DNA from 3 places in the Acetomicrobium sp. genome. Region 2 is predicted to be linked to each of the others. Evidence: riboswitches for the same ligand, from Rfam matches in the RefSeq annotation. Region 2 holds a riboswitch; each other region holds the start of a gene.
What was found. A riboswitch is a leader RNA that binds a small molecule or an ion and turns the genes downstream of it on or off. The one in region 2 is predicted to bind molybdenum cofactor.
Positions count from the first base shown of each region.

Region 1: it holds a riboswitch for molybdenum cofactor, as region 2 does, so the genes downstream of both, AC5SXE_RS11160 (aldehyde ferredoxin oxidoreductase family protein) here and AC5SXE_RS05560 (molybdopterin-dependent oxidoreductase) in region 2, are expected to answer to the same signal.
Region 3: it holds a riboswitch for molybdenum cofactor, as region 2 does, so the genes downstream of both, pruA (L-glutamate gamma-semialdehyde dehydrogenase) here and AC5SXE_RS05560 (molybdopterin-dependent oxidoreductase) in region 2, are expected to answer to the same signal.

Region 1 is NZ_JBWQOQ010000008.1:290,491-294,791, forward strand. Features, by position in the region: gene AC5SXE_RS11155 (MBL fold metallo-hydrolase) at 45-1,616, shown strand; molybdenum cofactor riboswitch at 1,840-1,963, shown strand; gene AC5SXE_RS11160 (aldehyde ferredoxin oxidoreductase family protein) at 1,985-3,832, shown strand; gene AC5SXE_RS11165 (gamma-glutamyltransferase family protein) at 3,863-4,301, shown strand, end outside.
Region 2 is NZ_JBWQOQ010000007.1:258,759-263,059, reverse strand. Features, by position in the region: partial or broken gene AC5SXE_RS05575 (molybdopterin cofactor-binding domain-containing protein) at 1-627, opposite strand, end outside; gene AC5SXE_RS05570 (molybdopterin cofactor-binding domain-containing protein) at 608-1,177, opposite strand; gene AC5SXE_RS05565 (molybdopterin cofactor-binding domain-containing protein) at 1,068-1,316, opposite strand; gene AC5SXE_RS05560 (molybdopterin-dependent oxidoreductase) at 1,385-2,611, opposite strand; molybdenum cofactor riboswitch at 2,977-3,098, opposite strand; gene AC5SXE_RS05555 (hypothetical protein) at 3,320-3,766, opposite strand; gene AC5SXE_RS05550 (DUF3100 domain-containing protein) at 3,770-4,301, opposite strand, start outside.
Region 3 is NZ_JBWQOQ010000007.1:28,555-32,855, forward strand. Features, by position in the region: gene AC5SXE_RS04170 (YfcC family protein) at 1-1,133, shown strand, start outside; molybdenum cofactor riboswitch at 1,388-1,507, shown strand; gene pruA (L-glutamate gamma-semialdehyde dehydrogenase) at 1,793-3,427, shown strand; gene proC (pyrroline-5-carboxylate reductase) at 3,584-4,301, shown strand, end outside.

The DNA.
Region 1 (4,301 bases), on a different contig from region 2:
TTTTCTCAAAGTATTTGTGAAAATAAACAGGAGGGTTGATGATTTTGTCACTTAAAATGACCTTTTACGATGGGACGAATTGCATTGGTGGCAATAAGATACTGCTGGAAGACAGCGGAGTGGGCCTTTTCATGGATTTTGGCACCAACTTTAAGGCCGAAGGAATGTACTTTGACGAATTCCTCCAGCCCCGAAGCACCTTTGGATTCATGGATCTACTGGTCTTTGGCATGCTGCCCCCGCTTATGGGCATTTATCGTTCCGACCTAGAGTATCCCGGCGTATGGGAAAGATTCTCCGGCCATCCGCTGTTCAAAGAGATAGAAGCACAGGGAGTTCTCCTTTCCCATGCCCATTTTGATCACTGCGGGTATCTTTCCTATCTCAGGGAGGACATTCCGATATTTACTAGCATCACTAGTGCAGTTGTTTGCAAGGCCCTGCAGGATACAGGTGGGGGAGCCAGATTACAGGAAATATGTTATACGGCTCCGCGGGAATTAAAGGATGACTTGCTGAAAACGACCCACTACAAGAAGGTACCGTACTATCAGCGTCCCTATCATGTCTTCGGTAAGGATATCATACCCCCCGCTGCGCATAAATTTTGGGAACGTTGCAGAACTTCTCGGGAGTTGGACTGCCGGCAGTTAGAGGGATGCGGGGACGTTGCTGAGATAGCAAACCTTGAGGTGCGCTTCTGGCCCGTCGATCACTCCATACCTGGCGCAGGGGCTTTTGCTGTGAAAACTTCGGCGGGTTGGGTGGTATATACTGGAGATATCAGGCTCCATGGTAAACGAGGGTGTCTGAGCGAGCGCTTTATTAATGAAGCTGCCAAGCTCAAACCCAGGGCGCTCATCTGCGAGGGAACGCACCCCATGGTTGAGAGACCAGTAACGGAGGAACAAGTGGCCGCCAACTGTTTTCAGGTTGTAAAGGAGACCAACGGCCTGGTGGTGGCTGACTTCGGCCCCAGGAATGTCGAGCGGCTGCTGTCGTTTCTGGAAATAGCCAGGGAGACTGACAGATTGCTGGTTCTCACCCCAAAGGATGTATATTTGCTCGAAGCCCTGCGTGCGGCGGATGAACTCTCTGTTCCTGACCCCTACAAAGATGACAGAATAGCCCTATATGCTCGTCCCAAGGCTGTGCGCCAAAAGTGGGAGGAAGAGTTGCTTGCCATGTTTAGGGAGCGCGCCCCCGAAAGGTTGATGGATGCAGGAAGGGTTAAAGCTGAGCAGGGAAGCTTAATTCTGTGTTTCTCCTACTACGACTTCCACGCCTTGCTGGATATCGAACCAAAATGCGGGACTTACATCTACTCCTCTAGTGAGGCTTTCAATGAAGAGATGCTACTTGATCACGAAAAGGTATGTAACTGGATAAAATTCTTTGGTTTCAAACTGTACGGCGCTTTGGGCAAGGACAGAGAGAAGTCGGGGTTTCATGCCAGTGGCCACATCCACGGCCCAGGGATAGAAGAATTGGTGGAAACGCTGCAACCCGAGGTTCTTGTTCCTGTGCATACAGAAAATACTGAGTTTTTCCGTCGCTTTGATGGGCTGACCAGGGTGATTGTGCCACACCAAGGACTTTCCCTGGAGTTAGACTAACTAATGTTCTTACAATGCTTAAAATAGCCTTTACGAAAAAATGTGATTGAAGTGCTGTTCAGAGTTATAATTAATACGTAAATTAACTATAAAAACATAAGGCAAGTTTTTGTGGGTTAGGAGGTGAGTCAAAAGACTGAGAGGACGTTACCTGGAAAGCAGACAGAAGATCCAGACTATGACTTATTGAAGGAGTTGGTGCGGTAGTCTAAGACGGTACGTTATGTACCATGTTTTCCGAGTTGTCGGCCTTCCTCGCAAGTCAAGGAGATGGCTGCCAGCCGATAGGGCATAGCGGGAAACGGTTATGCCTCCCATCTTTGGAAAGGAAAACAAATGAGTGTGCCTATCCGAGGAGGGGGAGTAAAGTGTATAACTGCTACAATGGGAAGATCTTAAATGTGAATCTTACCGAAAAGAAGTACTGGGTCGAGCAAATTCCGGATGAATGGGTTTTAAACTACATAGGCGGAGAGGGATTTGGAGCTAAATACCTTTCCTTGAACCTTCCAGAAAACGTAGATCCTTTAAGTGAAGATAACAAGCTTCTGTTTATTTGTGGTCCTCTTACCGATACCAAGGCGCCTTCTTGCGGGAGAACGGTAGTGATGTTCAAGTCGCCTTTGACTGGGACGATCGGGGCAGCCAATGCGGGCGGAGCATGGGCGCCGCAGCTTAAAAGGGCAGGTTACGATATGCTCGTGATACACGGGCGCGCCGAATCGCCAACCTACATTTTCATCAATGATGACGAAGTGACCTTTCACTGCGCGGAAAAACTCTGGGGTAAAAGCACCGGTCATACCGAGGAGGCCATAAGAAAGGAGACCGGAAATCCCAAAGCGGAGGTTGCCTGTATCGGAGCTAGCGGCGAAAGGCTTGTCCGATACGCTGCAGTTATGATGGGGAATGATCATGCTGCAGGTCGTGGAGGCGGTGGCGCCGTGATGGGGTCCAAAAACCTAAAGGCCGTTGCCGTTTACGGTTCAGCCGATCGCCTTCCTGTTCATGACCCCGAAAGGTTCGATGCAGCAGTCAAGAAGGCCATCCAAGAACTTTTTGCCGAAGCCTTTGTAAGAGATGAATTAATGAAATACGGGACTCCATCTTTTTTCGATTCAATGAACGCGCTTGGCCTGGTGCCAGCATATAATTGGCAACGCACTACAACAGATTTCGACAAAGAGATCGGATATGAAGCTTATCACAGAAAGTTAGAGGTAAAACAGGACCGTTGTTACAACTGTCCCATAGGTTGCGTGCGCAGGACGAGGATTCCTGAAGGGAAGTACAAAGGACTTTCTGGTACAGGCCCGGAATATGAAACCGTTGCGGCTTTCGGGCAAAAATTGGGCAACACTGATCTTTATTCCATCACTGTTGCGAATTACATTTCTAACGACGCTGGGCTTGACGTCATATCTGCTGGCCAAGTGATCGCTACAGCGATGGAATGGTACGAAAAGGGCATAATTGACGCTACGACCACCGAAGGCTTAGAGCTTACCTGGGGAAACGGAGACGCCATAGTGGAGCTCGTGGAACGTATTGCATTGCGAAAAGGGGCATTTGCAACACTTTTGGGGGAAGGGTCTCTCCGAGCAGCGAAAGAAATCGGAGGGGATGCAGAGAAATACGTCATGCACGTGAAGGGCCTTGAAATGGCTGCTGACGGAGTCAGGGCCAGCAAGGGCGAAGCCTTATCGCACATGATTTCGCCCCGTGGAGCGGATCACTTAAGGCCCTACGGCGCAATAATCGATGCCTTTGGCTATTTGGAAGAAGAGGTGGGTGTATTTGAGCACGTTGATCCCCTTAGCGAGGAGAATAAGGCATGGGTCAAGCCTTTAGAAGAATATTTCATGGCGACCAACTTGCTGGGTGTATGTTTGTTTACGAGCATAACTCTTGCTATAAAAGCAGAGACTTGGGCAGAGCTTTTTAGCAGTGCTACGGGAATGGAATGCTCATATAAAGATCTTTTTAAGATCAGCGAACGAGTCCTTAACCAGGAACGGTTATTTAATGTGAGAGAGGGCTTCACCAGAAAAGACGATTATTTACCTGAACGATTCAGCAAAGAGCCTGCACCGGACGGTCCTGCCAAGGGGTGTGTTGTAAACCAGGATAGGTTGCTCGACCTCATTTACGAGGCCAAGGGGTGGGATTCGCAAGGGATACCTACACGACAAAAACTTGACGAACTTGGGCTTTGAAAGAGATGTAAGGCAAAGGAGGAGAGGAAAATGAAGAGTTGGAAAATTGGGTTTGGGGTATGTTTAGTGTTGTTGTTTTGCATGTCTATTTCTACCTTTGCTTTGGCAGCATCGCCGGGGGTTCCGGTAGGAGCGCCATCACCCTATAGCGCGATGGTCTCAACGGCCCATCCCCTGTCTTCTCAAGTGGGAGCTCAAATATTGGCAAAGGGCGGCAATGCCGTGGATGCTGCTATAGCGGTTCAATTTGCCCTAAACGTAGTGGAACCTATGATGAGCGGCATTGGGGGCGGAGGTTTTATGATGATCTACCTTGCCGATGAGAATAAAGTCCTCATCATCGACTCAAGGGAAAAGGCGCCTTCCGCTGCAACGCCAGATATGTTCCTAAAAGAAGATGGCACCCCCATGGAATTTGCGGATGCCGTACGTTCCGGTAATTCCGTGGGTGTGCCGGGCACTTTGATGG
Region 2 (4,301 bases):
AGCTCTCCTACTCCAGCAGCGCCAAAGGGACCAAACTCGCGGGGATAGTTTTCGAAGTAAACTATTTCTATGTTGTCGGGGATATCCTTGATGTAGGGGAATCCTCCTCCGACGAGAGAGGAGTGTTTCTCGATGTCCTCGAAATCCTCCGAAAGTGCAAGGCCGATCCCCTGAGCTATGCCTCCGTACAACTGGCCGTCGGTCACGAGGCGGTTATTGACTTTTCCTATATCAGCCATCAGGGTCATCTTGTCTACGGCAACCTTGCCTGTTTCGGTATTAACTGAAACCTCGGCAAGAAAGACTCCATACATATAAACTACGAAGGGCCTTCCCTGTCCTTTTTCGTCGCAGGGCACGCCTGGAACGGTATATTGGCCAATGTACTTCAGCGGTTTGCCGGCACTGACGGCTTCGGCGTAGTTCATGTATGTCCCATCGGGCTTTCTGTAGAGACTTGAGCATTTCGGAACAGGCGATTTTGATGGCGCTGCCGGTCAACACCTGCTGGCGTGATCCGCCGGAAGGTCCCGAGTTGGGGGTTTTAGACGTATCGGGCCAGGTGAAGCGTATTCTGTCAGGCGTGATGCCCATTGGACGCAGCGCTTCATGTGCGGTCCCTACCATGCCCATGTCGGCACCTTGGCCGTGGTCCTCCCAGGCGGCTACGACTGGTGACGGTATCGTCGGGATTCAGGACTACCCATACCTCGGAACTATCCGGACCGTCAATCCCGCAGCCGTAAACGGCCATTGAAAGGCCAACACCCTTCTTGATCTTATCGGTGGATTCCCTCTTAGCCCTTTCTTTTGCCTCCTCGTACCTTGGCTTGATGGCTTCAAGCATCTCAGGATAGCTGAAGACTTCAGGTTCCTGGCCGCTCGGGTTTGTCGAGCCTGGACGATAGCAATTTTTGTAGCGTATCTCCCAGGGATCCATGCCGATCTTCTCAGCCAGCTCGTCAATGAGCAGCTCGGAAGAGTAAAGTGATTGCGGAGAGCCGTAAGCCCTAAAGGGAGAACCCCAGACGTGGTTGGTGCAGACCGTTCGTCCTATGCCCCTAATGTTAGGGATGTTGTAACCGGCTCCCATGAACTGTGCGCCTCTGAGCGTAAGCAAATCCCCGAACTCCGAGTAAGGTCCGTGATCTACGAGCATAGTCAGTCTCCATGGCAAGGATTTTGCCGTCTTTGTCTGCAGCAAATTTGATGTTCACAAAAAAGGGAGATCGCTTCCCCGTGTAGGTCATGTGCTGGAAGTAATTGTACCTGAGGAAACAGGGCTTGCCCGTCGCCAGGGCCGCTGCTCCAACCAATCCCTTCCATGGTCGGGCAGAACTTGTATCCAAAGGTGCCGCCCATGGGATTTGACACGAGCGCAATTTTATCGGGCTCTAACGCCAAGACCCGGAGCAATCATTAGTAAATGCAGATGTGCGCCGATGGTCTTGGAATGAATCTTTAGGACGCCGTTGTCATCAATGTAGGCAAAACCAACGTCCGGTTCTATAGTCATGTGAGGTTGTCTTTGCACGTAGAAATCGTCTTCCACAACGTAAGGGGCCTTTTCAAAGATTGGGGCTGTAGGTTCGCCCTTCTCAAGGTTTTGGATATAGTAAACGTTTGGCGTTCCGGGATGGATCTCCAGCGCATCTTCTGCCATGGCTGCCGGGGCGCTCATGTAGGCAGGCAGTACTTCGAGATCAACCTTGACCTTCTCGGCAGCGGCACAAGCGTTTTCATAGGTATCAGCGCAGACTATGGCAATGGCATCGCCGAACTGGAAGACCTTCTCATCACAAAGTATCGGCCGATCCCAACCATCTCCTAAGTTGGTCGGGAAGGTGATTAATCCGGTTATGCGATTTTTACCTTTGATATCCTTGTGCGTGACCACCTTGTAAACGCCAGGCATCTTTTCGGCCTCTGAGATATCGATGTTTTTGATATTTGCGTGGCTCACCGGTGCCTGGACGAGCGCCAGTTGGAGTGTGCCTTCGGGCATCTTTAGACCCAGGTCGGCGCCATAATCTAGCATTCCTGTCGCCTTGGCTACCGAAGTGGGCCTCGGATAGGTAGTGCCCCAAATCCTACCGTCTTCGGGCATTTTGAAATCCAGCTCCGACTCATCCATCTCTCCTCTTAGGACTTTGGCCGCGTCCATGACGGCATCGACGATGGGAATGTAACCTGTACAGCGGCATGCGTTGCGGTTTTTATGAAACCATTCTCTTACTTCTTCCCGAGTCGGGGAAGGATTATTGTCTAAAAGCACCTTGGCCGAGACGATAAAACCAGGGACACAGAAACCGCATTGAGTCACTCCGTGCTTAATAAAAGCCTTTTGGAGGGGGTGTAACTTTTGGGGTGTGCCAATCCCTTCGATGGTTGTTATGGAGTCCCCGTCATTGATCTTGTTGATCTTAATGGCGCATGAACGAACAAGTTTGTCGTTTAATATGACGTAGCAAGCGCCGCACTGTCCTTGTCCACAACCGACTTTCGTTCCTGTCAGACCCAGTTGCTCGCGCAAAACCTTCGCCAGGGTGTCCTTTCCATTTACTACGATGTTGCGTTCCACTCCGTTGACAAAGAACTGCTTTTGGATCATCTCTTACCACTCCTTCTCTTTCATAACGCGGCGCCTTCAAAGTCCATCTCGAATACGAGCCAATGGAACATTTCGGCACCTCTTACTCTCTCACCATATTTGCATGTCTACACTCGTCATGAAATCAGAGAAGAATTCTTGATGATTGACGATCCTATAAAACTACAGACCATTAAAGTAAAATTTCTGCAACACCTCCTTTAAGTAAAACCATATTGTCCGAGCAAAACGTCGCGTCCATCAAAATGCTTTCCGAAGCCCTAGCAAGCTTTGAGGAACAGGTACATATTAAGCTACACTACTAACAAGACTTATGAGGAAACTTGGCAATTTAAACAACCAACCCCCTTCCTCCTGGGAAGGGGGTTGTAATTCCATCTCCTCCTTTCCAAGCGGGAGGCCTTTTCGTTTCCGAAAAGACCCTATCGGTCAATGCTCATAGGTCAAATAACCCTTAGATACCATTGACTCGGAGGTCACATGAATACAACATCATCTACTTGCATGATTAATCATAATAAATGCAAAAACAAATGTCAACTGAATGAGTTACCTCACCTAAAACGTGAGCGAAACTATCAATGCATTGAGTGTGTCTTATCAGCTAGGGCCCTCGTCTTAAATGACGAAGGCCCCTTAACTTCTTTTTTACAAAATGTTACGAAGATTAAATAGTCTTCTTAACCCTCAAATCGAGAAAGTAGGTATTTAAATTTCTCCAATGAGCTTCAAGATTAATTGCGCGATGATCGTTGAACCTATGTAGGTGCCGATGAAAACTATGCAGGAGACGATCAAGATCCTCCATCCCGTCTTTTTAAGCATGCCAAGGTCCTTCCCAATTGAGATACCTGCATAGGCTAGAATTGGTGTAGTGAGAGCCAAAAAGTTAACTTTTTGCGCCCAGGCATTAAAAATTGTCGCACCCGGAAATCCAGGAATGGTTACTATGCATCCGATTGTGACGACGTAGGCTACAGCCGGAATTTTAACCGGAATGACTTTCGCACATATTACCCCAATAATGCTGATGGCGATTAAAAAGATCATACCGGGGATGGCATCGATCATCGGGATATTTGCTCCAACCAGGTTGCCAACCAAAGTAATGACGCCAATTATAATAAGTACTGCGAGAACTTCTATGGTCTTCATGAGTTACGCCTCCCCTGCTGCAGTTTGGCTCGGCTGAGTCCCATATTTTAAGCGGTAAAATTTCCTGTACAGCCATTCCGTCATCGGCAAGGCCATCCACAAGGACATGTAAACGCCATCCAAGCCGGTAAGCATGTTGCTTGCCGCCCCCAGAGCCTGAATCTTATCGGCCATGTCGGGGAACATTGCGCTTAAAGCGCCAACAGAAGCGGTCATCATGCTTGCGCTTCCCACTCCGGAAGCCATGGCTAATGCAAGGGGATGAAAAATTCCCAACGCTGCCGCAAAGGTCGCCATGAGACCGAAAAAAATCGTCCCAAACACCGTACCACATATGTAAACACCCATGACTCCTCGGCCTTCTGGGGTGTCCAAACCATAGATGTCGCCTATTAAAGCCACGTTAGGTTCTCTTGCGATCGAATGAGCTGCGCCTATGGTTTCTCGCTTGAGCCCTAAGTACACCGCCACGGGTACACCGATGATGACCGTACCGAGATTGCCAAATTCCTGCAATATCAATGCAGGACTCGTT
Region 3 (4,301 bases), 230 kb from region 2:
CCTTCACGATAATTCAGGCGACAGGAGCCATTGATGCGGGGATATCAAAGATCGTGTTGATGTTAAAGGGAAGAGAAAAATTGCTTATTCCTGTAACGATGTTCGTCTTTTCCCTCGGGGGATTGTCCTTTGGTATGTCTGAGGAAACCATCGTCTTTATCCCCATGGGCGTGGCTTTAGCCACTGCCGTCGGCTTTGATCCCCTCGTTGGAACAGCCATCATCTCTACGGGTGCTGCCGTCGGATTTGCGGGCGGCATCCTAAATCCTTTTACAGTGGGCGTGGCTCAAAGCATTTCCGAGTTGCCACTTTTCTCCGGGATCTGGCTTAGAATCGTTGGATTTGCAGTGCTATTCATTGTGGCTTGCTACTACGTGATGCGATATGCCTCCAAGGTTAAAGAAAATCCTAAAGAAAGCATCGTTTACGATCTATTTAAAGAAGAGGAAATATCGGGACAAAGGTTAAACGAGGAATCGAAGCTCACCACGATTCACAAGCTTGTACTGCTGGTGCTCCTATTGTTCTTTGCCTATATGATATACGGGGTTATGGCGAAAGGTTATTACATCATGGAATTGGCAACAATATTTTTAGCTATGGGCATCATATGCGGTTTAATAGGAGGGCTTAATCCTAACGCCGTAGCAAGGGCATTTGTCGAAGGTTCCCAGAGCATAGCCTTTGGAGCGTTGGTGGTGGGAGTTGCAAGGGCCATACTAGTTGTCATGACCGAGGGTCAGATAATCGATACAGTCATTTATTTCCTGGCCAACTGGGTTTCTCGCTTGCCTGGCGCGCTGTCCGCTGCCGGTATGTTTTGGGTCCATACGATTATTAATTTCTTCATACCTTCAGGAAGCGGGCAGGCGATGGCCACAATGCCGATCATGGCTCCCATTGCTGATTTGATAGGAGTTACGCGGCAGACCGCGGTGCTGGCTTACCAATACGGTGACGGATTTACTAACCAGATCATTCCAACTTCAGGTGTGCTGATGGCCACTCTCGGCATGGCCAAGATCCCTTACGAAAGATGGTTTAAATTCATATGGCCTCTTATGGTGTTTTGGCACGTGATCGGGACAATCGTGGTAATTGTAGCTCACATCGTGGGATACGGACCATTTTAATTTTCCTTGGCAAAATTATTCTTCTCTGAATTATGAATACAAGGAGCCCCTCAGGACATAAAAAGTTCGGAGGGGCTCCTATGCTGTTCTTTTAAAGCTCCTGCCACGTTTTTTAGCGATCAAGACATGCTTAGGTGAGCGGACGTGCGCAGAGCCTCCCTTCTTGTTGACATTTAATCACTTTACTTGATATTATCAATAACAGCGATGAGTTCTTTTTTGATAAAGTAAAGATTAAATAAAATCCGTGTTCATAAAATGAGAGCCTCCGAGTCGAAGTCTCTAAGGGCGTTTGGCCTATGAGCATCGACCGATAGGGTCTTTTCGGAAACGGAAAGGCCTCCCGCTTGGAAAGGAGGAAAAGGAATATTATTGTACCCCTTCCCGGCGGGAAGGGGTTTTCTCATTTTAAAGACAAAGCAGCACTAATAGACCTTTAATAAAGGAGGGATGCTCTTGAAATAGATTAACTACTGAGCAACTGCTGGCACTGGCAAGGCCCTGAATAAAACCGGGGAAAAACTGCAACATAGGTTTTTACCGGTTCATGCTCTAAGCCCTTAGTATGCAGTTAAGCATGGCAAATATGCTTGGAGCCGGCCTATGAGTGGTTGAAGCTGAGAGCACTAAGGTTTGAACACTTTAATGAGAGGTGAGCGATGGTGTCCAATGCTGTATTTAAGATAGAAAAACCCAAGAATGAACCCGTGTTGTCCTATGCGCCGGGTACAAAGGAAAGAGAAGAACTAAAAGCTCGTTTGGTTGAGCTCAGAACCCAGGAGATTGAGATACCCCTTATAATCGGTGGCAAGGAAGTGCGCACCGGAAAGTTGGGTATGTGCATAATTCCCCATAACAAAGAAGTGGTGATTGGAAGGTACCATATGGCAGGGGAGAAGGAAGTAAATGATGCTATCGAGGCAGCTCTTGCCGCACGGCACGATTGGGAGTCAATGCCATGGGAGCATAGGGCTTCTATTTTCCTAAAGGCAGCCGAGATGCTCGCCGGAACGTGTCGGTGCACGATTAACGCGGCTACAATGCTTTGTCAGAGCAAGACGGCATATCAAGCTGAGATCGACTCTGCATGCGAGCTTATAGACATGCTGAAGTTTAACGCTTATTTTCTCAATGAAATCTACAAAGAACAGCCCGAGTCTACGAAGGACTCCTGGAACCGAATGGAGTACAGAGCACTTGAAGGGTTTGTCTTTGCTGTAACTCCCTTTAATTTTACCTCCATCGCCGGCAACCTTCCCACCAGCGCTGCTATGGCCGGAAACGTGGTGCTCTGGAAACCCGCCTCCTCCGCCGTGTATTCAGCATATCACGTGATGACTATCCTTCGAAAAGCGGGCCTTCCAGATGGAGTTATAAACTTTATTCCAGGCCCCGGAAATGTACTAGGAAGCATCGCCCTTTTAAATCCATGGCTCGCGGGTGTACACTTCACGGGTTCTACGGCGACGTTCCAGTCCATGTGGCAAACTGTGGGACAAAACTTGCCAAATTACAGGACCTATCCTAGGCTCGTAGGTGAGACAGGCGGAAAGGACTTTGTCTTCGTTCACCCCTCTGCGGATCTTGAGCCATTGGTTACAGCTTTGGTCAGGGGGGCCTTTGAATTCCAGGGGCAGAAATGTTCTGCGGCATCGCGCGCTTATGTCCCTGAGAGCATGTGGCCCGCGTTGAAGAAAAGGCTCGTTGAAGAGATAAGCACGACAAAGATGGGTGACATAGAAGACTTCACAAATTTCATGGGCGCCGTAATCGATGCTCAGGCATTTCGGTCAATAAAAGGGTATATCGACTACGCCAAGGAGTCTCCGGAAGCCGAGATAATCTGCGGCGGGAACGCCGACGACAGCGTTGGCTTTTTCATCGAACCCACCGTAATAGTAACGACCAACCCTCGCTTCAAGACCATGGAAGAAGAGATATTTGGTCCGGTTTTAACAATATATATCTACAAAGATGAGGAAATTGAGGAAGCTTTGGATCTTTGCGATTCAACTTCAATCTATGGACTCACAGGTGCAGTTTTTGCTCAGGACAGAGAAGCCATAGTCAAGATCGAAAAGCGCCTGACCCATGCCGCCGGTAATTTCTACATTAACGATAAGCCCACTGGCGCAGTAATCGCTCAGCAGCCCTTCGGAGGAGCAAGAGCCTCAGGTACCAATGACAAGGCAGGCTCCAAAATCAACATGATGCGCTGGGTAAGCCCGAGAGCCATCAAAGAACACCTCAATCCGCCAGTAGGGTACAGATACCCATTCATGGACGAAAAATAAAGGTTAAGACAAAATGAAGAAAATAACTACCGGCAGCATGCACTTTTGCTAAACGCTGCCGGTAGTTATTTTGACAACTACACAATTTTGTGTTAAAAATTTAAGAGGTTATTCAGAAGATAGAATCAGATAAAACTGAGATGGGAGGCTGGCAAAATGCTAGGTTTTATTGGCGGAGGAGCCATGGCCGAGGCCTTACTTAGAGGTATTTTGGCCAAGGGCTTAGTTCAACCGGATAAGGTGTGGGTATCAGATATCGATGCTAATCGGCTTTCATACCTCAAGGAGTCATTGGGGGTACAAACGACTGCCAGCAATACTGAGATACTGGAAAAATCCCGAATAATTTTCCTAGCAGTAAAGCCCCAGGTGGCGCCTGTCATTCTATCCGAACTAAAGGGTCTCTGGGAGGATAAACACTTGGTAGTTTCCATCATGGCCGGTGTACCTCTTTCTTATTTAAACAAGTACACAGGGCCGGCACGATTGATAAGAGTTATGCCCAATACACCTTGCCTGGTTCAGGCCGGGGCTGCGGCCATAGCGATGGGACCGAATGCAAAAGAATCCGATGTAGACGAAGTTAAAGCTCTGTTGTCCGCTGTCGCGAAGGTCGTCGTTTTGGATGAAAGCTTGTTGGATGCCGTGACAGGGCTCAGCGGTTCTGCACCAGCTTATGTATATATCTTTATTGAAGCACTTGCCGATGGTGGCGTCATGGCCGGTTTGCCGCGCCCGGTAGCTATGACTCTGGCAGCACAGACAGTATTTGGCGCCGCTAAAATGGTAATTGAAACGGGAGAACACCCGGGCAGTCTCAAGGACAGGGTGACCTCTCCAGCCGGTACCACCATTGCCGGCGTAGCTGCACTGG